3 regions of the Psychrosphaera aquimarina genome follow, and region 1 is predicted to be linked to each of the others. Evidence: predicted binding sites of a transcription regulator. Region 1 holds the regulator's gene; each other region holds the start of a gene.
The links. The regulator sigma-54, encoded in region 1, starts transcription at its own class of promoters, with help from an activator protein. The targets are predictions, from matches to a motif close to GTTGGCACGNNNNTNGNNT.

Region 1 (8,581 bases):
ATAACCTTTAATCTTTGAATACCAAGAGATTAAGGTAAACGGTGTTGAGTTTGATTATAGAGTTAGGAAATAAGCTCGAAAATATAGCTATGGTGGGTTAGATAAGTAACCAAGTGGCCGTTCCAAGAAATGCGAATATGCCAACTATGTCAGTGACCGTGGTTAAAATCACGCTGCCAGCTAATGCAGGATCTATATTCATTTTTTTCAGCATTAGAGGAATTAAGACACCAGATAATCCTGCGGCAACTAAATTCATCATCATAGCAAAGGCTATAACTGCGCCTAACATTAAGTCTTGTTTCCAGATGGCAACAACACCGGCAATTAATACTGACCAGATAAGGCCGTTGAAAAATCCTATAGCAAGTTCTTTACCTAACAGCCAACGGGAGTTTGCTTGGGTTACATGGCCAACGGCCATGCCACGAATGACCAAAGTTAAGGTTTGGCTACCAGCAACACCACCCATACTTGGTACTATGGTATTTAATATGGCTAATACAGCTAATTCATCTAAGGTTGATTCAAATAAACTTGAAACAAACGCAGCTAACAAAGCGGTAAATAAATTAACACCTAACCAAACTGAACGTTTGCGCGTACTTTGAATTGCAGGTGCGAAGGTATCTTCTTCGTCATCCAAACCTGCCATGCTCATCATTGAGTGTTCGGCATCTTCACGGATAACGTCAACCACGTCATCGATAGTAATTCGGCCTAACAGGATACCATTTTCGTCTATTACTGGAGCTGAGATCCAGTTATAACGTTCAAACAGGGAAGCAACCTCAGAGTCATGCATGGTTGCAGGGATCACCTCAAAATCTGTTTCCATAACTTCAGAAATGAGTTTGCTAGTGGTAGATGTTAATAGTGCAGATAAAGATACTTCGCCAATGAAAGTGTCATCTTTATCAACGACATAAAGATAATCGGTAGTATCTGGAAGAGATTCTTTTAATCGTAAGTAGCGTAATATGACATCAACACTAACGTCAGGCCTTACCGTAATGGTATCGGTATTCATTAGAGCGCCAGCTGTTTCTTCACCATAGGCCATTACTCGTTTGGCACGAGCTTGGTCTTGTTTATCCATGCTTTTTAAAACTTTCTTAAACACAGCATCTGGCATACCGCGTAAAACGTCGGCAAAGTCATCATCGTCCAAATTACCGGCAGCTTCAGCTACTTTTTCTGGACTCATATTTTTTAAGATAGGATTACGAACTTCATCTGATAGTTCTTCTAATACTTCACCTTGAATATTGGCGTCGATAAGTTGCCAAATAACAGTCCTAGCTTTAGGTGGGGAAGAATGAAGTAATAATGCAATATCGGAAGCCGGAAGTGACTCAAGCATATTTCGAACGTGGACAAACATACCACTGTTAAGCGCGGTATTAAGTTCATCAATAGGAATGTTATATTCTTGTTCTAGTAGCTCTGGCATAGCCCCATCGTGAATATGCTTGTTTGAGTCTGATTTATATATTTTCAGACAAAATAGGAATATAGAGAAAGTTTAACGCACAAGCGTTATCTTGAACAGTAACTCTTTGATTTTTGTGTTAATAAAATATAGGAGTGAAGGTTACTCGTCTTCGTCAAATTTATTACTGATTAATTGGCAGATCATATTAACGGCTTCTTCAGCATCATTTCCTGTTGCAGAGATAGTTACCTCTTTGCCTTGATTACTCGCCAACATTAATAGTGCCATAACACTATCAGCATTGGCCGTTTTATCGGCCTGAGTCAGGGTGACAGAAGCATCAAATTGTTGAGCTAATTGAGCTAATTTAGTTGCTGCTCTTGCATGCAAGCCTAATTTATTTTCTATTTTTACGGTGCGACTACTTTCCATCTTTTTCACTTTCGTAACGGGCCATTTCACGGTGGCGGACTCGGATGTTTTTATCTCTGGACTTAAACTGTCTAGCTAATGTTTCTGCAATATAAACGGATCTATGTTTACCACCAGTACAACCAATAGCAATAGTCAGGTAACTACGGTTATTTCGTTCTAAATGTGGTAACCAAGTGGACATAAAATTATTAATTTGAAAAACAAATTTATTCACTAAAGGCTCGCCAGCAAGAAACTCTCTAACCGGTAAATCTAAACCCGTAAGCGGTCTTAATTCTGGCTCCCAATGAGGATTAGGTAAAAAACGAGCGTCAAATACAAAATCGATATCATTAGGCACACCGTATTTAAAACCAAATGATTCAAAGGTTAATACCAGCTCTTTTGATGACTTACCTAATATCTTCTCTCGTACCATCTCAGTTAATTGATGTACATTAAGTTGAGAAGTATCTATGTATAAATCAGCACGGTTAGCTAATTCATCTAATAATTTACGTTCCTGTGAAATCGCTTCTGGTAAAGACGACTCGCCTCTTGAAAGGGGATGCAGACGACGGGTCTCGCTGTATCGTCTGATCAAAACCTCATCACTAGCATCAATATATAATACGGTGACATTGACGCCCTTTGGTAAGAAATCAAGGTTATCCATTAATTCTTGTTCAGAGGTGGGTAAATTTCTCACGTCTATACTTACGGCAACTTGGTCGTAATTTTTTTCAAGAGAATGAGATAACGCGGGTAATAAATTGACAGGTAGGTTATCAACACAATAATAGCCAAGATCTTCTAAAACCCTTAGAACGACTGTCTTCCCTGAACCTGACCTACCACTGACTATAAATATATGCATCTATGCTGCTTCAACTATGTTGTAAACGTCGAGGTCTGTTTCAGCTCGGCGTAAATTTTTAACTGTTTCTTTGTTATCTAATAACTTAGCAATAGATGCAAGTGTAGACAAGTGGGTATCACATTGATCTGCCGGAACTAATAAGGCGCAAAAAATATCAACGGGACGTTTATCAATGGCGTCGTAATTGATCGCATCTTGATTAACTAGAAAAACAGCTACGGCTTTTTTTATGTTAGTTAGTTTTCCGTGAGGGATAGCAATTCCATTGCCTATTCCGGTACTGCCTAACTTCTCTCTATTCATTAGACTTTCTAATATGTCATCAAATGAGTGGTCAGGGAGTTGTTCACTGGCTAACAGGGCGATTTGTTCGAGCACTTTCTTTTTACTCGCACAGTTAGTTAATCGTTTTGTACTTTCTGGTTGGAGAAGAAACTTAAGGTTCATTGACGTTCATTTACTACATTTACTTTTGAAGTGTACTCAAAAGGTAAGGTTACGAAATACCGTCCTTGGTATTTCCAGAATAATGATTAAATTAATGTTTGGTTAATTTTTCTTTGTGTTTAATGACCTGTCGGTCAAGCTTATCGATTAATGAATCGATGGCCGCATACATGTCGGTATGCTCAGAGGTTGCGAACAGCTCTCCACCATTTACGTGCATGGTTGCTTCTGCTTTCTGTGCTAGTTTCTCAACGTCTAAAATCACATGGACGTTATTAATATGATCAAAATGTCGCTCTAATTTGGCAAATTTTGTATCGACATATTCTTTTAAAGATTCAGTAGTGTCAATATGACGACATGTTAGGTTTATTTGCATAAGAAATTCCTTCTGTATTAAGTTTTACTTGGCTTACACCAAACGTTTTCTTTGGTTTGAAGGGGGAATGTTTAACGATTCCCGGTATTTTGCAATGGTTCTTCTGGCGACTTGGATACCTTGGTCAGCCAAAATCTCTGCAATCTTACTATCACTTAACGGTTTTGCTTGGTTTTCTGCTGCAACGAGCTTTCTAATAAGGGCTCTAATTGCAGTAGATGAACATTCTCCACCATTCTCAGTACTAACATGACTTGAGAAGAAGTACTTAAGTTCAAAAATTCCTCTAGGTGTATGCATATATTTATGGGTGGTAACCCTAGATATCGTTGATTCGTGCATATCGACCATTTCGGCAACATCATTGAGTACCATAGGTTTCATTGCTTCAGGACCATATTCAAAAAACGCCTGTTGCTGTTGAACAATACAATTAGATACTTTTAATAATGTGTCATTTCTGCTTTCTAAACTCTTAATAAACCATTTAGCTTCTTGTAAGTGAGAACGAACAAATTGAGTATCGTTGGCATTTTTTGATGTCTTACTTAACGATGCATATTGTTCATTTATTTTAAGTTTAGGCATAGAATTTGGATTTAGCTCAACTATCCAACGGCCTTTTTTCTTCACCACACTTACATCAGGGATCACGTAGTCAATTTCGTCTTTAATAACGATGCTGGCAGGGTTAGGATTTAGTTGTTGGATCAGTTCCAAAATGTCTTTTAATTCTGGTTCTTTTAATTTGGCTTTACGTAACAGAGTGCGGTAATCACGATTGGCTAATAAATCAATGTAGTTGTCGATGACATCTATAGCTTCGTTTTTCCAAGGCGTGTCGTCAGAAAATCGTTTTAATTGAATAGACAAACACTCTTGTAAATTACGGGCTGCAACGCCAACAGGGTCAAAATGCTGAATTCGTTTAAGTACCGCTTCAACTTCTTCTATTTCAACGTCTTCATTGTCAATGCTTTCAACAATATCTTCAGTAGAGATAGTTAAGAACCCTTTTTCATCAACCGCATCAATAATGGCGGTTGCGATGGCTAAGTCTTCGTCGGTAAATGGAGATAAATTTAATTGCCACAATAAATGGTCTTGAATATTTTCAGTTGTCTCACCTTGGTATACGGTGTCTTCACCTTCATAAGCGGGACCTGAACTCGCAGGAGCAGCACTCATGTAGTCATCCCACGTTGAGTCCATTGGGAGTTCTTCAGAAATGGTTTCACTTTGCAAAGCTTCGTTCGAACTCATCTCTTCTTGAGACCACTCATTGTCGTCATCGGAAGTCGTGTCTAATGTACCTTCCTGCAATGATTTAAGGTCACCATCATATTCTGCATCAAGATCTTGTGATTGCTGTTCGTCTTCACCATCTAACAACGGGTTACTATCAAGAGCTTCTTGAATTTCCTGTTGTAATTCCAATGAAGATAATTGCAATAAACGAATAGCTTGTTGCAGTTGAGGGGTCATTGTTAACTGCTGACCCATTCTGAGTTGTAATGTAGGTCTCATTTAATTCCGTTACTTAAACGCGTTTAACTGATTACTCGTAAGTGATAGTTACTATAACTTGAACTGATCGCCTAGGTATACTTGTTTTACAATTTCACTTGTTAAAACTTGTTCAGGAGTTCCTTCCGCAATGAGTTCTCCATGACTTACGATATACGCTTTTTCGCAGACATCAAGTGTTTCTCGCACATTATGGTCGGTAATTAGAACGCCAATACCTTTGGCTGTAAGTTGTTGAATTATCTTTTTAATATCTATAACCGATATAGGATCTACACCAGCAAATGGTTCATCTAATAAGATTATTTTCGGGTCAGCAGCTAATGCTCTGGCGATTTCTACTCGACGGCGTTCTCCACCAGATAGGGCCATACCATCGCTGTCTCTGATATGTTCAATATGAAATTCAGAGATCAGATCGTCTAACTTATCGGCTTTTTCATTGGCATTTAAATCTTTGCGCATTTCAAGCACAGCCATGATGTTTTGAGATACAGATAACTTTCGAAAGATAGATGTTTCTTGTGGTAAATACCCTATGCCTTGGCGAGCTCGTACGTGCATAGGTTCGTGGCTTAGGTCTACATCATTTAATGTGATGCTGCCTTTATCGTTAGGCACTAATCCTACAATCATATAAAAAGTGGTTGTTTTACCAGCGCCATTTGGACCCAATAAACCAACCACCTCTCCAGCATGTACTGTTAAACTCACATCTTTGACAACTTGACGTTTGTTGTATGACTTAGCTAAATGTGTGGCGACTAAAGTGGACATAAAATTTCTCTAAGTTAGTAGATGTTGGTATTAATCTTTTTGGTTTTTAAACGAGTTGTCACTCGACCATTTTGGCTTTCATCGCCTTCCGCTTTAACGCGCTGTGCTTTGAGATCAAATTCAATTTTAGCACTTTCAACCACAGATCCACCTTGTTGGAATTTAGCGGAGCCAGCCAGTTGCAATACTTGCGCTTCAACTAAGTAGGTTATTTCTAATGCTTGGGCTGATAGCTCTTGGTTATTTTGTTCTTTTTGCGAAAATATTGCTGGCGTGCCTTTAGCGATTAATTTATCGCTGTTGCCTTCTTTTGTGATAACAAATAACTCATCCGCTTTGATGGTAACACTACCTTGTTTAACAACCACATTACCTGAGAAGTAGAGGGTATTGTTTTTGTAATCTAAATCTTGATTATCAGCATCAATAATTAAGTCTTCTGATGCCGATACTATGCTAGAAAATAGAAGTAACATGGAGCAAAAGCCGGTGATTATTTTATTTATATACATAACTATGAGCCTTTAATTATCGTTTTAACGTGGTTAACCAAGCTGAGAGTTCCGAGTTCAAGATCCGCTGTTAATCCTTTGCCTTGAACCGTAACATTTTTACCTTGAATCGTAATGTCATTGTCAGTGGTGACCATATTCGTGTTTAAATTAATTTCTAAAAATTCGGTCGTGATTGAATTTACAAATTCATTATCAGAAACTTGTAACATACTCACGGACTCTTCTAATAGTAATAAGCCATCTTGCATATTCCCGATTTTTGCCGATAAACGCCAAAAAGGTTTGTTGTCTTGATAAATGATAAATTCAGGTTTTTTAAAGTGAGTTAGAGACAAGTCGGCGTAATGTTCCATCTTTTGTGAAAACACTTGTTGTTCAATGTTGCCGTCTTTATCAAACAACTCTTGATGTAGGAAGGTTGCAGTATATTCAGGTATTAAGTCACTTAATGTGTCACTATTTACCGTATCTTCGCTATCTAATGTGGGCAACCACCAAAGAAAACTGACGACTAAAAAGCTTAGTAATATTATCAGTCTAATATTCATTAAGCGCTCGTTCCCTCAAAATGCGTCGTGAGATATTCTTCGCCTTTTTGCATCATAATTAAAAAGTCAGTTAATTCACGAACTGCACCACGACCACCATTATTGGTTGTAACCATATCAGAAATACTTTTTACGTATGGATGACCGTCATTAACTGATACCGCTAAATTGACTAATTTCATTACCGGGACATCTGGAATGTCATCACCAATATAGGCAACTTGTTCGTGTGTAAGGTTAAGATTATTAAGTAGCTCTCGGTAACCCAAAACTTTGTCTTCCATACCTTGATAAATATGATTAACACCGAGTCCTTTCATTCTAATTTCGAGTAAAGTCGATTTACGTCCCGTAATGACGGCAACTTCGACACCAGCTGCCATTAAGGCTCTAATACCAAACCCATCTTTAGTATTAAAGGCTTTCATTTCTTCACCGCTATTGCCTAAAATAACTGAACCGTCAGAAAATACGCCATCAATATCACAAATTAACAATTTAATATCTTTTGCTTTTGCTTGAACCGACGGAGCGATAGCTTGATACCACTGAGTATATAATTCCATTAAATGACACCTGCTCTTAATAAGTCATGCATGTTTAATGCGCCAATTGGTTTATTTGTATCATCTAATACAAACAAGCTATTAATTTTTTTAGCTTCCATGATATTTAGAGTTTGCGCAGCTAATGTATTTGCTTGAGCGGTAACAGAGTTTCGCGTCATCATGTCAGTGATCATAATTTCATTTATTGGTTTATCTTGATCTAAGCAACGGCGTAAATCACCGTCAGTAAAAATGCCACTAAGTTGTCCCTGTTCATTAACTATTCCAGTCATGCCCAAACCTTTTTTCGACATTTCTAATATAGCTTGTTTTAACGATGCCGCTTCAGTGACTAGTGGTATTCGACTGCCAGTATGCATAATATCTTTAGTGGTTAGTAACAGTTTGCGACCTAAAGAGCCTCCAGGGTGACTTAATGCAAAGTCTTCGGCGGTGAAACCTCTGGCCTCTAACAAAGTAACGGCTAAAGCATCACCTAAAACTAAAGCAGCTGTTGTTGAAGCTGTTGGAGCTAACCCTAATGGACATGCTTCTTCAGTTACAGCAGCATTTAAATGGAAGTCACTATTAACGGCTAAGGTAGATTTATCATTACCCGTCATGGCAATAAGAGTGCAACCTAATCGTTTTAGAACTGGAAGCAAGGTTATGATCTCTGCGGTTTCTCCGCTATTTGACAATGCCAAGACAATATCACTTTTGGTGAACATGCCTAAATCACCATGGCTAGCTTCACCTGGATGAACAAAAAAGAAGGAGTACCTGTACTTGCTAATGTTGCGGCAATTTTATTGGCAACATGTCCTGATTTCCCCATACCTGTCACAATGACTCTGCCACTACAATTTAATATGGTTTCACAACTTTGTTCAAATTGATGATCAATTGATTGTGTTAAATTTGCAATCGCTTGTAACTCAATATTAATGACTTGTAATGCAGACTGCGAAAATTGAGAAAGACTCATAGTTAACTAGTAACCTTTATTAAAACTAAATAAACAGAATGATTTGATAAGCAACAAAACCAGCAACTAACAAACCACCTTCAAATCGGTTAATCCGTCTTGTTTTAGTGAAACTCATAGCCA
Region 2 (8,581 bases), on a different contig from region 1:
GGGGATTAACGGCAGAAAAGCTCGTTGAAACTGAAACGATTCACCCTGACGCAGTAAAATGGCGTAATGGTCAAGGTAAAAGACCTTGGTTGCTAGGTACGATTAAAGAAAAAATGTGTGCTTTGTTGCATGTCAGCGATTTAATTGCCATGCTTGAACAAGGTGTAAATGCTAGACAAAAAATAGTAGGTTTTCAATTAGGAGTTGCTCAAATGAGTGAAGAAAGAGCCCCAGTAAATCATGTAGCCGATGGCAATGACGAAGTATTGCAATGGGTAACGTTTAAGCTAGAGGAAGAAACCTACGGTATAAACGTTATGCAAGTTCAAGAAGTCTTGCGTTATACAGAAATTGCACCTGTACCAGGTGCGCCAGATTATGTTTTAGGCATTATTAATTTACGTGGTAATGTAGTGACGGTTATCGATACTCGAGCTCGTTTTGCGTTAATGTCAGGTGATGTGAGTGATAATTCTCGTATCGTCATCATCGAATCTGAAAAACAAGTTATTGGCATTATGGTAGATAGTGTTGCTGAAGTGGTTTACCTTAAGACGTCTGAAATAGATAGCGCACCAAATGTTGGTACCGAAGAAAGTGCTAAATTCATTCAAGGTGTAAGTCATAGAGGCGGTGAGCTACTAATTTTAGTAGACTTAAATAAATTAATGTCTGATGATGAATGGGACGAAATATCTGATTTATAATTATCGGATATTTATTAATTTAAGGCAGCTATCGCTGCCTTTTTTATTCTAATATTTAAAATGGTTTTATCATGTATTGGCCTGCAATAAACAGTGTTGTTATCTTATGTTTTGCTATTGTTATTATTTTAGCGTTTAGTCAAATTATACGTCGTTTAGCCGACAAACAAGACGATATCGATGTGCTGAAAAAACAGTTAGATGAGCAAAACGACAAAATAACAATATATGAAAATATCACCAACCGACAGCAGCAGCAGATAACTGATATCAATAAAAACCTTACCGCTTGTTTAGCTCCACTTGAACAATTAGAAGTCCGAATTGAAGAAGTAGCAAGCACGACTCAATTATTGCAAAGTAATATTGACTCAGAATCCAGTGAACATAAGTTGTATGGTCGGGCTAAGAAAATGATAGAGATGGGCGCAGACATTGATGAACTCGTTGTTGAGTGTGAAATTCCTCGTGCAGAAGCGGAACTATTAATTTCTATTTATAAAAAATAAGTAATTTACATCAACATATTTAAACATTTCACAAAATCAGTCTAGCTTAATCTATCTCTAGGTTATAAGCCTTTAAATACGATACAGATCTATAACCCTTCCAAATTTCATATCCTTTGGCACGTTTAGTGCAATCTCAAAACAACAGTAATAATCACGTCGAAATATTGACAGGGGACACCAATGGACAAGCTTTTATATGTATCCATGTCCGGAGCTAAACAAAACTTAATTGGCATTTCAATGAATGCTAATAACTTAGCCAATACCCGAACAGCCGGTTTTAGGTCTGATTTTGAACAACAGCGTTCTATGCAGGCATTTGGTGAAGGTTTACCTACACGGGTTTTTGCAATGGCTGAACGTCCCGGCTCTAATATGGATCACGGTTCAATTTCGACGACAGGCCGAGACTTAGATATTGCAGTATCTGGTAGAGGTTGGTTAGCTGTACAAGATAAACAAGGTGACGAAGCTTATACACGAGAGGGTAATTTACAAATTACCAACGACGGTATGTTAACGACGGCAAAAGGAACACCAATCATAGGTGAGAATGGTCCTATTATTATCCCATTACCTATAGAAAAAGTCGAAATAGCTGGAGATGGAACCATCACTGTGAGACCACAGGGGGCACCTGCAAACTTCCTTGAAGTCGTTGACCGAATTAAATTAATAGAACCACCAACCGACGGCGCATTAACAAAAGGTGCGGATGGTTTATTTCGTTCTAAAGAATCAATTTTATCAAATGAATTATGTAGCTTTTGTGAAGCATCGCCAAATATCGGCATTGTAAGTGGCGCGTTGGAAATGAGTAACGTCAATCCTGTTGATGAAATGGTGCAAATGATATCTCACCAGCGCCAATATGAATTGCAAATAAAAATGATGACCAAGGCTGAAGAAGTAGATAAAAGCCAAGATCAGTTATTACGAATTGTATAAAAGAATTAATTAGGAGACTTCTATGCATCCAGCATTGTGGATAAGTAAAACGGGTCTAGACGCCCAACAAACAGATATAGCGGTTATTTCTAATAACTTAGCGAATGCGAGTACGGTTGGTTTTAAGAAAAGTCGAGCAATATTTGAAGACTTGTTGTATCAAAACATCAATCAACCAGGTGGGCGCTCTTCTCAAGATACGGAAATGCCCAATGGTCTAATGGTGGGTGCTGGCACAAAAGTTGTAGCTACTCAGAAGAATTTTTCGCAAGGTAACATGACCACCACAGATAATAGTTTAGATTTCATGATCCAAGGAAATGGATTTTTTGAAATACAACGTCCTGATGGCACCTTGGCTTATACCAGAAATGGACAGTTTTCTATTGATGAAAATGGTCGTTTAGTCACATCTGGTGCGGGCTTCCCATTACAGCCTGAAGTTAATATTCCTGAAGATGCACAGTCAGTAACTATCTCACAGCAAGGTGAGATCAGTGTTCAAATTCCAGGCCAAGGCGCTGGTGTGGCAATAGGGCAGTTAACCATTACTGACTTTATTAACCCTGCTGGTTTAGAACCAATTGGACAAAACTTATTTACTGAAACTGGAGTCAGTGGTGCGCCTAATCAGGGTAATCCTGGACTTGATGGTTTAGGTATTGTTGTTCAAGGCGCATTGGAAACATCGAATGTAAATGTAACGGAAGAATTGGTAAACATGATTGAAAGTCAACGAGTTTATGAAATGAACTCAAAAGTTATTTCAACAGTAGATCAGATGCTTAGCTTCATTACTCAGCAACTTTAATCGAGTAGGAAAATAATTATGAATCAAATTTTTCAACAACGACTAATCAAAAAAATGAACCGTTGTGGGCGTTTAATCTTAGTTACAGGGCTTGTTAGTTTTTTGACGGCTTGTGCTGTGAACCATAACGTTGAAAAAGAAGATCCATTTTTTGCTCCGATTATGCCAGAGATACCTACAGAAAACGTGGTATCTACCGGTAGTTTATACCATACGGGTTGGTCTAATGGATTGTATTCAGATACTAAGGCTAGGCGTGTTGGCGATATTATAACGGTATTGTTATTGGAAAATACTCAAGCGTCAAAAACAGCAAAAACTGAAACTAAAAAAGAAACGGATGCGAGTTTGTCGCCTTTAGTTGGTTTAAATGGACTGGCTCCTACTATTGGTGGAAATACTTTAGAGTTAGGGCTTGAGTCCGATGGCAATTTTAAGGGCGATGCTAAATCAAATCAAAGTAACAGTTTAAACGGCAAGATCACCGTACATGTGTTGAGAGTATTACCTAATGGTAATTTAATCATACGCGGTGAAAAGTGGTTAACACTTAATACAGGTCAAGAATTTATACGTATTACCGGTATTGTTCGCTCAGAAGATGTAGCGTCAGATAATACAGTCGAATCGACACGAGTGGCTAACGCTCGTATTTCTTACAGTGGTAAAGGCTCTTTAGCTGAAACTCAAGAAGCGGGTTGGTTAGCGAGCTTCTTCATGAGCACAGCGTGGCCGTTTTAGGAATACGATATGAAAAAATTACTATTAAGTTTATGTTTATTCACTTTGATCATTTCGCCGATAGCTGAGTCTGTTCGGATAAAAGATGTGGCCATGGTGCAAGGTATTCGTACTAATCACCTAGTTGGTTACGGATTAGTGGTGGGTTTACCAGGTACTGGTGAATCAACTCGGTATACCGAACAAAGCTTTAAAGCTATGTTGGCTAATTTTGGTATTCAATTACCAAGTAGCTTAAAACCTAAAATTAAAAATGTTGCAGCCGTTGTGGTAAGTGCTGAACTTCCAGCTTTTTCAAAACCAGGTCAAACCATTGATATCACGGTGTCATCCGTAGGTAGTGCAGCAAGTCTGCGTGGCGGGACATTATTACAAACCTTTTTAAAAGGTGCGGACGGTAATATTTATGCAGTCGCTCAAGGTTCGTTAGTGGTTGGAGGATTGGGAGTGCAGGGGCTAGATGGTTCTCAAGTTGTCATTAATACGCCAACAGTAGGAAGAATACCTAATGGAGCTTCAGTGGAGCGAACGGTACCAACGCCTTTTGGCAATGGTGATTACATTACTTTTAATTTAAATGAACCTGACTTTACTTCGGCAAAAAGGTTATCTGACACGATTAATAATTTGGTTGGACCTAATACGGCCAATCCAATAGATGCTGCATCAATAAAAGTATTAGCTCCAAGAGACATCTCACAGCGAGTTGCGTATTTATCGGAATTAGAAAATTTAGAATTTAAACCAGCAGATGCATCCGCAAAAATAATTGTCAACTCACGTACAGGTACCATAGTGATTGGTAAAGATGTGCGGCTAAGAGCTGCCGCTATCACTCATGGCAGTTTAACGGTCACCATTGCAGAGAATCAGCAGGTCGATCAACCAGAGCCATTTGCTAATGGTGAAACGGTTGTAACCAATCAAACCATCATAGATGTCGCTAGAGACGATACCAGAGCGTTTGTATTTGACCCAGGTGTCAGCTTGGACGATCTTGTTCGCGCTATTAATCAGGTGGGCGCAGCGCCTGGTGACTTGATGGCAATTTTAGAAGCATTAAAACAAGTAGGTGCTATTGACGGTCAACTGATTGTTATTTAACAGCTATTAAAACGTAAGAAATAACTAGAAATAAAGGGGAATAGTTATGAATTTTGCAAACACACTTGTTACCAACGTAACAGCAAACCAGGATACTAACATTGCCGTTTTGGAAATGTTAGAAATGGATACTAACCAAGAAGTACAATATCATGTTTATGAAGTTGCCTTCGCAGACAAAAAGATATTCTGCTGTTTATCTGGTGGTATCATTGCAGACAATGAAATTCAATTTACACCAATTGGCTTAGGTGCTTTTGAAGCAATGACTAATATTAAAACAGAAGTTGAGTTTGAATATTTTGCAGACGAGATTAATAAAGCCAATGGCAGTATTTCAGATCAAATTGAAGAAATTTTCACCCGCGTTCCAAATAACGCACGTGTATGTCTAATTGGTGACATTACAGGTGAATTAAAAGATGAGTTAAGTAAGTATTTTAAACTACTTCACTAATCGCATTGAACCCTTCTGATGAACCTGTCTAGTTAGGCAGTTTTCATCAGGGGATTTCATTTTATATAACCACGTAAAACCTTCCTTGAATTTAATCATTTTTTTGTAAAATTCCGCGCATTTCCATCATTAAAAACCACCTAATTAACATCTTGGCTCAGTTTTTGATATATCCCATTATCGAATAATTGGAAAGTCAAAAGAATGTCAAATGAGTAAGATCGGCGATGTTAACAACCACCTTGATTTAACTGGCCTACAGCAGTTAAAAGCACAGGCAACGAAAGATCCGGAAAGTAAAGAGGCGCTTAAACAAGCGGCAGCTCACTTTGAATCTATCTTTATTGGCATGATGTTAAAATCAATGCGTCAAGCTAATGCTGCATTTGAACAAGACAATCCAATGAATTCCAATACTACTAAGTTCTTTCGTGATATGTATGATCAACAATTGGCGACAGATATGGCGTCAAATGGTAGTATGGGACTTGCTGATATCATTGTTAAACAATTAAGTAATGATACTGAGAATTATAAAGCGGCAAGTACATTAAGAAATAACGCAGATTTAACTAGGCAATCATATTACCTAGACAATAAACCAACACAAACACAAACACTAACAAATGCAAATACCGATACGGTATCCAAACCTGATTCTCTGCTAAATGATTTTAATAAAGTCATTGATAAAGGCTTTTCGGCTATTGGCTCTGAAAAACCAGTGGCATCAGAACTCAGTCAAACCCAACATAAATCCAATAAGGCGCCGGTTAACTTTGAGTCTCCGGAGCACTTTGTAGATTCATTGTGGCAGTTCGCTAAGAAAGCCGCGAGCAAAATTGGTGTTAATCCAGCCGTTATCATTGCTCAATCGGCGCTTGAAACCGGCTGGGGGCAGCACATCATAAAAGATAAACAAGGTGAGTCTAGTTTTAATTTATTTAATGTCAAAGCGCACAGAGATTGGGATGGTGAAAAAGCCGCACAATCAACCCTAGAATTTGAGAAGGGGGTTGCGGTTAGAAAAACGGAACCATTTAGGGTTTATAATAACTTCACCGAAGCGTTTGATGACTTTGTAAAATTTCTTAAAAGTAATTCTAGATACGAAGGTGCTTTAGAAAAAGCAGCTGAACCGGAACAATTTTTGCAACAGCTACAAAAAGCGGGATATGCCACAGATCCAAGATACGCAGATAAAATCATTGGCATATTAAATAGCAGTACATTCAAAGATGTTGTTGGCAAAGTTATACAGTCAACGAACAGCAAGGTAGGGGCATAACATGGCAGGTGGTATTTTAGGTACAGGCGTATCTGGATTAGCAGCAGCACAATATGGTTTAGATACCACAGGTCACAATATCGCAAACGTAAATACCGAAGGGTACAGCCGTCAGCGTGTTGAAACCGTGTCCACTGTTGGTAACGCTTTTAGAAGTACATTTTTGGGTAACGGTACTCAACTTTCAGCAATCGAAAGAACGTTTAATGAATATAACTTTAAAGAAGTTATGTTCAACTCGTCGCAGTTTGAATATAACAATACCAATTATGTAAATGCTTCAAGAATAGATAATTTATTAGCGGATCCTGATACAGGCATCACTGTCACATTTGAAGAAATGTTTGACGGTATTAACGGTATTGTTGAAGAACCAACAATTATATCTGCACGTAATGTACTCATTGGCCGATCAGAAACGGTAGCCAATCGTTTTAATACACTATTTGAAGAAGTTGGTTTACAACACTTAGGTGCGATTAACGAAGAGATCCAAACATCTGTCCTAGAAATCAATTCAATGACTGAAGAAATTGCCTTCTTAAATACTAAAATTCAAGTTGAAAACGCAGTTGGTAGCCAGGGTTTTCCACCCAATGATCTATTAGATAAACGAGATTTGTTGTTAAAACGGTTAAGTGAAAAGATCCAAGTAAAAACAATTGAGTTACAAGACGGTACGATGAACGTAACTGTAGGGCAAGGTATAACGTTAGTGACGGGGGGATTTCAATTCCGTTGTCGGCAGAAAGAAATGAATTTGATAGTAACATGATGGAAATTGGTATTTCTGCCAATTCAACGACTGAAAATAAATCAATTATCACCAATCAATTAGATGGTGGTTCATTAACCGGCTTGTTTGATACCCGAGACAACATGATACTGCCAGCTATACAAGAGCTTGGTAAATTAGCAATTGCAATCGCAGACAGTTTTAATCGTCAACAATCATTAGGTTTAGATTTGAACGGGGATGCGGGACAGAATATTTTTAGAGATATTAACGATCCTCAGGATGTATTAGCAAGAACGTTAAACTCATCAAATAATACAAATAAGACTAATTTTGAACTGTACATCAGAAATACTGAGCAGTTAACTTCTCAAGAATTTGATATGGAATACGATGGGACAAATCTTGATATCTATGACGATGCCGGTAATTTAGTACAACAGTTTGACCCTGCCGATATTGCTGCAATGTCAGCAGGCACACAGTTGATTATAGGTGATACAGGTTTAGCGATGGCTATTGATGTTAATCAATTATCCGCTGGTGATGAGTTCAGACTGAGACCAACATATTATGGTGCTAATCAAATAGAAAGCATTATTGACGATCCTGAAAAAATAGCGGCAGCTGGAAATCCATTAGATATTGCGGAAGTTAATAACCCAAACAACGTTAAATTTAATTTATATGAAATAACCGGTAACTCTAGTGTGGCACCTGGACCTTTACCAGATGATTCAATTAGCATCGAAATTGATGCAACAGGTACAACATATCAAGTTCTGGACTCTGGCGGTGCGGTAATAAGTGGCCCATCGGCAATACCTGCAGACCAAATAATAGATGACCCAATCACGGGTATCCGTTTTGAACTTGAAGGTGTGTTAGCCGGAAGTGAGGTGTTTACAGTAACCCATGCTGATAATCCTGGGGTGAACGAAACTAAAGCGTTTGGCCCAGGTAACAATGAAAATATTTTAGCTATGTTAGCGTTTCAATCCGATCGAAGAATGGATGGCGGAACCAATAGTTTTTCTGAAGCTTATGCGGATCTTGTAACGTCAGTGGGTGTGGAAACTAAAAGTCGAGCAATATCAGCAGATTCTTTTGGGACTTTGTTGTCAGGTGCCGAACAAAGGTTAGCGGGTATCCAGGGAGTAAACCTTGATGAGGAAGCTGCTAATTTAATTCAATATCAGCAATCGTATGCAGCAGCAGCTCGAATAATTACGGTTGCTCGTGAAACTTTCCAAACGCTGTTATCGGCAGCGGGTTAG
Region 3 (8,581 bases), on a different contig from region 1:
TAACTAACATCTCAGCAAAAACCTTAGTACCTACTTTTCTCACATTTGAAAAAGTTACTTGAGAATCAAGTTTTTTTGTTCTAACAATTAATGGGATGTTTTGTACCAATGTTGGTTTTATTTCCACTTTTTTAGTACTTTCTTCAGCTTGTCCTTTACAGATAACTGCAATCGCTCCGATATACTCTCCATCTTCAACACCTGGTTTACGTCTGTATATAGCTTTAAATTCTTGTACTTGCCTAAAATCGAGATTAAATCTACTTGGCGCAATTCTGACCATATTAACAGGACTAGGATTATTAATGCCGTCGCCTTCTGTTAAAGTTAATTTTCCATTCTTCACATCCAAGTTTCTAACTTCTATTTTACAAGTTAAAGGTTCATCATCTGAATTAATAACACTCATACTTGTACTCTGGACATCTGGAGATAAAAATAAACGTGTCGAAGTAACTGTAACAGATTCGACTGATACACTAATAAAACAAAATAGGAGCCCAAAACCAAGCTTTATAATATATTGCTTTGTATTCATAAGAACGCTTCCTTAGATAGATAATTTAAAGGTTTTTTTATACTTATAGGATCCAGTTTCAACAAACTCAATCCCTATACCTTGCTCTGAAATGTATTTCGTTTGAATAGAAATTGCTAGTTTCTTCATATCCGAATACAGCACAGTGTTCTTTTTCAACTTTTCTAAACGCTTTCCATTATTATCAACTAAATATACATCACCGTATACTGACCGATTACCGCTATGGAGTAGGTTAATAGAGAACTCGTCTTGATCACGTTTCACAATTTCTAGATCAAGATCGACTGTATATTTTTTTGTATCACCAGTTCTCATAACTAAAGGTACAGCTAAATCTAATAATGTCGCAAATCGTCCCTGTCCATCTTCTACACTTGTTTGTTTACGACAGGAAAAAACGGCATAAGTCCTAACCTCATTACTCGAGTCGTTAGGAATTCTTCTATAAGAAAAAGAAATATATCTTGTTGAATTTGGTTCAATAACGAAGCTCTTCGGTGAATATTTTACTCTAGCTAGAGCAGCTTTCGATAACTCGGCTTGTTCTTCAACTGTTAATTTTTTGACACCACCAATACCGTCATAAAGCCTATTGTTAAATTTAATTTCACAAATTTCGGGAACTACGGACTTGTTCCTAATTGGAAACTTTTTATTGCGGTTATCTTCGTCAAGGTATATTCGAAAAGCTCCCAATGAAGCCGCCCCCGCATTAGATACCCAAACAAATAGAAGTAAAAAAAGTATCAGTTTCATAAACCCTCAGTTAATTAAAATGTTGCTAATCGAATGGTTTAAAGCAAGTAAAGTACCAACTTTAAAAGACTAAATATAAATTTAAAGTGGAGCCGTAGCAATTAAACGGTAGAAGAAAGAAGTTTGGTATAACGGTTACTAATAAGCTTTGAAACATCTTAATTTCAAATACTAAAAATACTTACATTTACTGTATTGTCAGATGAAAAAGTAAGATATTGGGTACTAAAAAAATAATAAATTTAGAAGATGGTTGTAAAGTAGAAATTCTAATGATATTTATCTTTCAATAAATACAAAAAAACCAGCAATATTAAATTGCTGGTTTTCAGTAATTGTAAATTACTTTTTGTTAATTGGTACCGTTTAATAAATTAATATTTATTGATAGATTACATTAACATCATAGTCTGCAGTGTACGAACCATCTGCAGTTAAGGCTACTTGGTTTACAATCGTACCACCAACGATAATACGTGTTTGACCTGCTGGTAAGTTCGCAGTTAAGTCTGGTGATGCCTGTACAGGTTGTCCGTTACCTAGTCCTTCAGTAATTTGATCAAATGTAGCTGTATTTGAAGCTGTGAAATCCGCAACGTATGCATCGGGGGTAAACGCAATATCGTTTGCAGCACCAGCTATAACTTCAACTGTGATACCTGCATCAGCATAAGCAGAAATACCAATAATGCCTACCTGACCATTTGCATCTGGATCACCACAACCAGTACCTAAATCACCTGAAGCTGTGTAACCTGTAGGTGTACCTACACCTAACTGACCAGCTGACAGCGTTTCAGTACCAGCACCTACTGGGTCCATAACACAGGAGGCTGCTGGAGTTAGTGCCAATACAGGCCCAAAGTCTAGAGCCCTAATTGGTGTCAATGTAATTTCAGCTAACGTATCAAAAGTTAAAGTTGCTGTAAAATCTGTTGCAGCTGCATTTGCCGACAAACCAGCCAAAACTAATGGCAAACTTTTCTTAATCATATTTAAAGTTTTCATCGTATTCTCCTACCTTATTCGTAAGTTACTGTTACAACAACAGAATCACTAACCGCACCTGCTGTAATTGGAGTTCCATCAAATACTAGGACTCCACCAAGTAATATGTGAGTTTGGCCAGTATTATCTTCAAGCACCGAACCGCCAGTATCACCAGCACCTACTGATAAACCTACACCGGTAATCGATGTAACACCATCAAAGTCTCTACATACGTCTACGGCAGCAGTTCCATCAAAATCAACTACACAAGTTTGATCTCCAGCTGTATAAGTCCAACCAGTACCAACAACATCAGGGATATCTACAGAAACTGTTGCACCTGCTACACCATCAACTTCTAAGACCATATGTGATCCGACTGTGGTACCCGTTGCGGCATCACCTAGACAGCCTGTTGAGTCATCAGCAATTTCACCAGGTACATGAGCGGCAGCTGCTCCATCAGTTAATGGTGTACCAGCTGGTATTACTAAGTCAGCTGCATCACTGGTATCATTACCATCGATATTAACTAGTAAATCAGTCTCAAAAGCATTTGTCGCTGCAACAAGAATACAAGTATCGTTATTGTTTGGATTCAACTTAATTTTATCACCAAATGATAGGCTAGAATCTCCCAGTGATGCATGTTGTGTAATCGTAACATCAGATACCGCCTGAGCAGTAATTGTATATGTATCCGCACTAGCAACAAAGGCATTACCCAAGCCTAATATTAAGGCACTTGCTACTAGCGTCTTTTTCATTTTAAATTTTGGTTGCATAACAACCCTCCTACATGATTTATTTTAGTAATGACCTTGAAAGAAAAATTACTATTAATATTTCTAACATGTTTAATGTATCGACTCGTTAAATAAAAGCTTTAGATCTTTTTCCCCTTTTTTTGAAATTTAATTTTTATCTTTAATAACAATAAGATAACCATATCATTTATACAAAAAAGACAGCTAATATCAGCTGCCTTTTTATCTACTGTGCGGTATAAACTGGAATACCGTCGTTGTTATTGCTTTTCATAATGTGATTACTAATGGCACTAGGGATAAATCCTTGTGCACTGGCAACAATGGCTTTTGATTCCATACCTACGATTCTAGCGTTGACCATAATACCTTGTTGATGTCTCACCAAAGTGCCGGTTAACACATAACGAATTGGAATGTCTGGGGAAAGATCTATGTAATCTTTACTCAGTACAAAATCACCACCAGGCGTAACCCTAATGTAATCTGTTGCTTTAAAGTCAACAACGGGGATCCCTAATTTATGAACCTCATGCATAAAACCTTCAGATATTTGATTGCCTAATAGAGAAGCACTTTGGTAGTTACTGTCTAAAAAGACAAAACTAGACACGGCCATTGGCGTTGAGGCATTAACGTATTGCAGGTTAGTTAAAAGATCCTGCATGATCCCTCTAACATAATGGTTAACGTTTTTTGTATTAGCGGCTTGTCCGTTGTGACTGCCCATTTGTCCGTTAGAACTTGAGCTCCACTTATCTTGGTATTGGTTTTGAAAGTTAGCGCTATTTTCAAGAGGATCAGCGGATCTTAATAAGCTGATCTTATTTGTTTCGGGTTGACTAGCACCACTATTAATTGATGCTTCCACTTGTTGATCTTCGAAGTCTGTCCATTTATCTAATGACGCACAGCCATTTAGTAACGACAGTGCAATACTACCTATAATTAATTTTTTCATAATACCCCCTAGTATTCCCCACGGTAAATTTGGTTATCGTTTAGCTGAACTTTTGAATGACTCCACATACTATTGGTAGCTATATAGTCAGTAGCCGCTGCAACTAAGCTTTTATCTTCAATTCGGATTAATCGTGCATTCACCATAAGTGAGTTTTGTTGAATGCTATAAGTGCCTGTTAACATATACTCAGCATTGATTTTTTGATCTTGCATTACTTGCGTTCTAGATAACATGACGTCGCTATTTGGTGTCATCATGATTGATGGTAACGCTCTATGTTCAATTACTTTAAGGCCCGCTTGAGTAGATAAAGTGATAAAACTCTCTTGAATTTGTAAGCCTATTCTTTGCAGATTTGAATTTTTCTCGTGTTCTAAATTAGACACTGGCAAAAATGTGCCGACTACCACCGGACTGTGAACATCCAAGCCGATCGACGTATCAAATAGCTGTCTCGCCATTCTTTCTACGCTTTGATGTAACGTTCCTTCTAACGTTTCAGGTTCATAACCTTTACGCTCTAGAACCTCAATCTGTTTCTTTTGAAACGACGCTACTTCATCAGAAATCGTTGTACAACCAGCCAACATAGTAACTAGTATTATGAATAAGTATTTCATAATCACTCATCTATTAATTAAATAATCTGATTTGAATTAGCAATAAGAGTGCCAGAAAATTGGCGATGGTTGGAACATGCCCTATTTATAATAGCGCTGAGGATTCACTGCAATTTTATACAATAGTAATTTAATTACACTTTCAAGCTTATTTTTAAGCAATTGCTGAAAAATAAGCCATACATTGATAGTGAATAATGCAAAGTTTCGTTATTATGTTTCATTCTGTTAAATAGACGAAGACTTCAATTCATATGCTTGATCAGATTTTAGCTTATTTCTCCATCTCCCCAGACAGCATTCTTATTTATGGTACTCACAACAAAGCAATGGTTGCTTTGTCCTTGTTTATCGCCATTTTGTCATCGTTTATGGGGTTGCAACTGGCGACTCAAGAAGCCAAAGACATTTCTATCGTACGTAGGAACATTACCTTATTGGGTGGTAGTGTTGCATTAGGTGGTGGTATTTGGTCTATGCATTTTATTGGTATGTTAGCGTTTGAGTTATGTACCGTGGTCGATTATAACGTTTCATTAACTTTATTCTCAATGTTGCCAGGCATAGCCGCATCGTTTGTTGCATTAAATCATATACAAAAACACACAAATGGTATCAAACCTCTTATATGGGGAGGCGTGTTGGTTGGTTCGGGAATAGGTGCTATGCACTATACCGGCATGGCTTCAATGCAAATGGCGCCTTTGCTTCGTTATGATTTATCTATTTTTACCTTATCTATAATAGTGGCCGTTACCTTTGCTATGTTGTCATTATGGATCCGTACTGGTTTGTTAAAAATCTGGGGACAAAAAGGTTGGCAAGCTAATTTAGTTGCTAGTGTCGTAATGGGCTTTGCTATTGCGGGTATGCATTACACTGGCATGGCTGCTGCTCGTTTTGTTAAACCACCTGGATTAGAACTTGGCGACCAAACCAGTGAAATGTCCTTTTATTTAGCGCTAGTGGTTTCCATTACTACTATCGTGATCATCACACTTATTTTATGTATTAATGTGATCTACAAATACCGAGATATATCCCGCCATGCCAGTTTAAGTGAGCATAGATTACGCTCTATGATGGATACTGCGGTGGATGCCATTATTAGTTTTGACCGCAAAGGGATTATAGAGAATGTAAACCGAGCCACTGAAACTTTGCTAGGTTGGAATTCTCATGAGATTGTTGGCAAAAATGTAAAGTTATTGATGCCGCCAGAATCTTACGACACGCACGATAATAATTTACGAGAGTTTATTACTACAGGCCAATCAAGTGTTATAGGTGGAAGCCGAGAGGTCAAAGCTCAACATAAAGATGGCACCTTAATTAATATTAGGTTAGCTATTGGCCATGTAGATCTTGAAAGAGATAGTTTTTTTGTTGCCTTTATGTCCGACATACGTCAGCGCATTGAAATGGAACAAGCCCTTCGCGAAAATGAAGCTAAATTCAGATCGTTAATTAGTAATATTCCAGGCATTGCCTACCGTTGTTTAAACGAAAAAAGCTGGCCTTTATTGTTTATCAGTGATGCGGTTGAAGAAATTACAGGTTATCCGGCTAAGGATTTTTTACCGCCTAATAACAAACGAAATTTCTCGGATTTATTCCACCCTGACGATGTCGATTTGATTTCTTCGAACCAAATAGTGGATCAAATGTTCAATCTAGAATATCGAATTATCACTAAAAATGGTGATATTCGTTGGATGATGGAATTTGGCAATCATATTACCGACGATGAAACCGGAGAGATTTGGTTAGACGGTTTCATTATGGATATCACTGAGCGTCAAAATATGGAACAACAGCTTAGAGAAGCAAAAGAAATAGCAGAAGAAGCAGCAGAAGCGCGCGCCGCGTTTATGGCAAATATGAGCCATGAAATTAGAACGCCAATGAATGCCATTATTGGTTTTAGTGACATTTTATTAGAAACAGAACTAAAACCCGACCAGCTTAAACACTTGAATGTTATTAACAATGCGTCTAAATCATTATTACATTTATTAAACGATATATTAGACAGTGCAAAACTCGACAAAGGTAAGTTAGAGCTTGAGTTAAGACAATTCTCATTAATAGAAGAAGTCGATGCGGTCATCTCTACATTATGGTTACAAGCCAGAAATAAAGGTTTAGAGCTAAATGCCGACATTTCTCGCAAACTAAACGGCTTTTATTTAGGTAGCCCTGAACGTATACGACAAGTATTAACTAATTTAATTGGTAATGCAGTTAAATTTACCGAATCAGGCCGAGTGACGGTTTCGGTATACCCTGTTGGTGATAATAATGTAAGGTTCGAAATAGAAGACACTGGTATTGGCATGGACGAGCAACAGCTTAAATCTGTATTTGAAGCCTTTACCCAAGCCGATGCATCCATGAGTCGACGTTTTGGCGGAACGGGCTTAGGGACCACCATTAGTAAACAACTTGTTGAATTAATGGGTGGGGAAATAAATGCACAGAGCGAACTTAATGTTGGTACTAAGTTTTACTTTGAACTTCCGTTACCACAAGTCAAACACAAAGTTGAAAAACAGCAAGTCACTCAGGTTCAGTTACCGCCATTAAAAATATTAGTAGTGGATGATATCCAACAAAATATAGACTTATTAACCTTGTTACTCGAACGAGATGGCCATACCGTTGTGACCGCCCGAGACGGAAAACAAGCATTAGTACGTATGTCTGATTGTAAAGAAATCCAATTAGTATTAATGGATATTCAAATGCCAGTCTTAGATGGCTTAAATGCTACTAAACAAAGACGTGAATACGAAAAACAACATCAACTCCCTCAAATGCCGATAATCGCGTTAACCGCAAGTGTATTATTAGACGACAAATTAGCGGCTGAACAATCAGGCATGCAAGGGTTTGCAAATAAACCGGTGGATTACACTTTATTAAGTAATGAAATTGCCCGAGTGTTAGACATTGACGTCGAACTGTCTCCTGTTACGGTTGATAATAACAAGGCCGATTTATTAATGGATGAGACTAAAGGTGAAGCACTGTGGGGAAGTTTAGATGCTTATTATCAGCAAATATTAAGCTTTATAAATAGTCAAAGTGTTGCAATTACGGATCTAAAACAAATAATAGTTTCTGAAAGCTGGGACAAAGTAACGGCCGTAGCCCATTCACTAAAAGGTGTGAGTGGTAATTTAGCCATAGTAAAATTACAACGTCTTTTTGCGCAACTTGAATCTGTCGTCAGCAGCCACCCAGAACAATGTATTTCTGTATATGAAACTATTGATGATGTTTTTACCGAGTTAACCGACAAAGTAAACACGTGGAAAAATAACTATCAAAATGTGGCAACATTTTCTGAAGTTGATCAAGATGCGTTAATCAGCTTACTCAATCAGCTACACACAAAGGCGCAAGAAAATGAAGCTGAAGAAACTGATCTCGCTGAACTGTTAACATACAGTGAATCCGAATACCGTAGCGATATAAATAAAATTTATAACGCATTAAATGATTTTGAATTTGAATATGCTCTGGAGCATATAGTAGCGCTTAAACAACGCCTAGAAAGTAAGTGAAGGTAAAGTAATGGAAAACAAACAAGCAACCATTTTAATTGTTGATGATGAACCGGCTAACTTACGCGTTTTAAAACAGATTTTACAACAAGATTATCGATTGATTTTTGCTAAAGGCGGTCAAGAAGCATTACGTTTAGCACACGATAAAAAACCAAATCTAATACTATTAGATATTATGATGCCTGATATAACTGGGTTAGAAGTCTGTAAACAACTGAAAGCCGATCCCGTCACCACTAAAATACCCGTTATTTTTGTGACGGCATTAAACGATCATGATGATGAAGCTCAAGGATTAGAACTTGGTGCAGTCGATTACATAACCAAACCAGTATCAGCCCCTGTAGTTAAAGCTCGTGTCGCGACACATT

Region 2: the regulator sigma-54 is predicted to act here: its motif matches at 5,432-5,450, upstream of flgJ (flagellar assembly peptidoglycan hydrolase FlgJ).
Region 3: the regulator sigma-54 is predicted to act here: its motif matches at 4,676-4,694, upstream of RT723_RS08105 (FlgO family outer membrane protein).

What each region holds. Positions count from the first base shown of each region.
Region 1 covers NZ_JAWCUA010000010.1:305,927-314,507, forward strand. The annotation lists gene mgtE (magnesium transporter) at 98-1,453, opposite strand; gene RT723_RS13290 (HPr family phosphocarrier protein) at 1,595-1,867, opposite strand; gene rapZ (RNase adapter RapZ) at 1,857-2,726, opposite strand; gene ptsN (PTS IIA-like nitrogen regulatory protein PtsN) at 2,727-3,176, opposite strand; gene hpf (ribosome hibernation promoting factor) at 3,268-3,555, opposite strand; gene RT723_RS13310 (RNA polymerase factor sigma-54) at 3,589-5,082, opposite strand; gene lptB (LPS export ABC transporter ATP-binding protein) at 5,134-5,859, opposite strand; gene lptA (lipopolysaccharide transport periplasmic protein LptA) at 5,874-6,371, opposite strand; gene lptC (LPS export ABC transporter periplasmic protein LptC) at 6,374-6,922, opposite strand; gene kdsC (3-deoxy-manno-octulosonate-8-phosphatase KdsC) at 6,922-7,488, opposite strand; partial or broken gene RT723_RS13335 (KpsF/GutQ family sugar-phosphate isomerase) at 7,488-8,458, opposite strand; gene RT723_RS13340 (calcium/sodium antiporter) at 8,484-8,581, opposite strand, start outside.
Region 2 covers NZ_JAWCUA010000007.1:160,252-168,832, reverse strand. The annotation lists partial or broken gene RT723_RS07390 (chemotaxis protein CheW) at 1-140, shown strand, start outside; gene RT723_RS07385 (chemotaxis protein CheW) at 213-707, shown strand; gene RT723_RS07380 (DUF2802 domain-containing protein) at 779-1,216, shown strand; gene RT723_RS07375 (flagellar basal body rod protein FlgF) at 1,400-2,167, shown strand; gene flgG (flagellar basal-body rod protein FlgG) at 2,190-2,978, shown strand; gene flgH (flagellar basal body L-ring protein FlgH) at 2,997-3,719, shown strand; gene RT723_RS07360 (flagellar basal body P-ring protein FlgI) at 3,729-4,823, shown strand; gene RT723_RS07355 (hypothetical protein) at 4,870-5,280, shown strand; gene flgJ (flagellar assembly peptidoglycan hydrolase FlgJ) at 5,492-6,568, shown strand; partial or broken gene flgK (flagellar hook-associated protein FlgK) at 6,570-7,504, shown strand; gene RT723_RS07340 (flagellar basal body rod C-terminal domain-containing protein) at 7,688-8,581, shown strand.
Region 3 covers NZ_JAWCUA010000007.1:331,430-340,010, forward strand. The annotation lists gene RT723_RS08080 (fimbrial biogenesis chaperone) at 1-538, opposite strand, end outside; gene RT723_RS08085 (hypothetical protein) at 551-1,297, opposite strand; gene RT723_RS08090 (hypothetical protein) at 1,679-2,305, opposite strand; gene RT723_RS08095 (hypothetical protein) at 2,320-3,072, opposite strand; gene RT723_RS08100 (FlgO family outer membrane protein) at 3,281-4,015, opposite strand; gene RT723_RS08105 (FlgO family outer membrane protein) at 4,024-4,638, opposite strand; gene RT723_RS08110 (MHYT domain-containing protein) at 4,893-8,207, shown strand; gene RT723_RS08115 (two-component system response regulator) at 8,218-8,581, shown strand, end outside.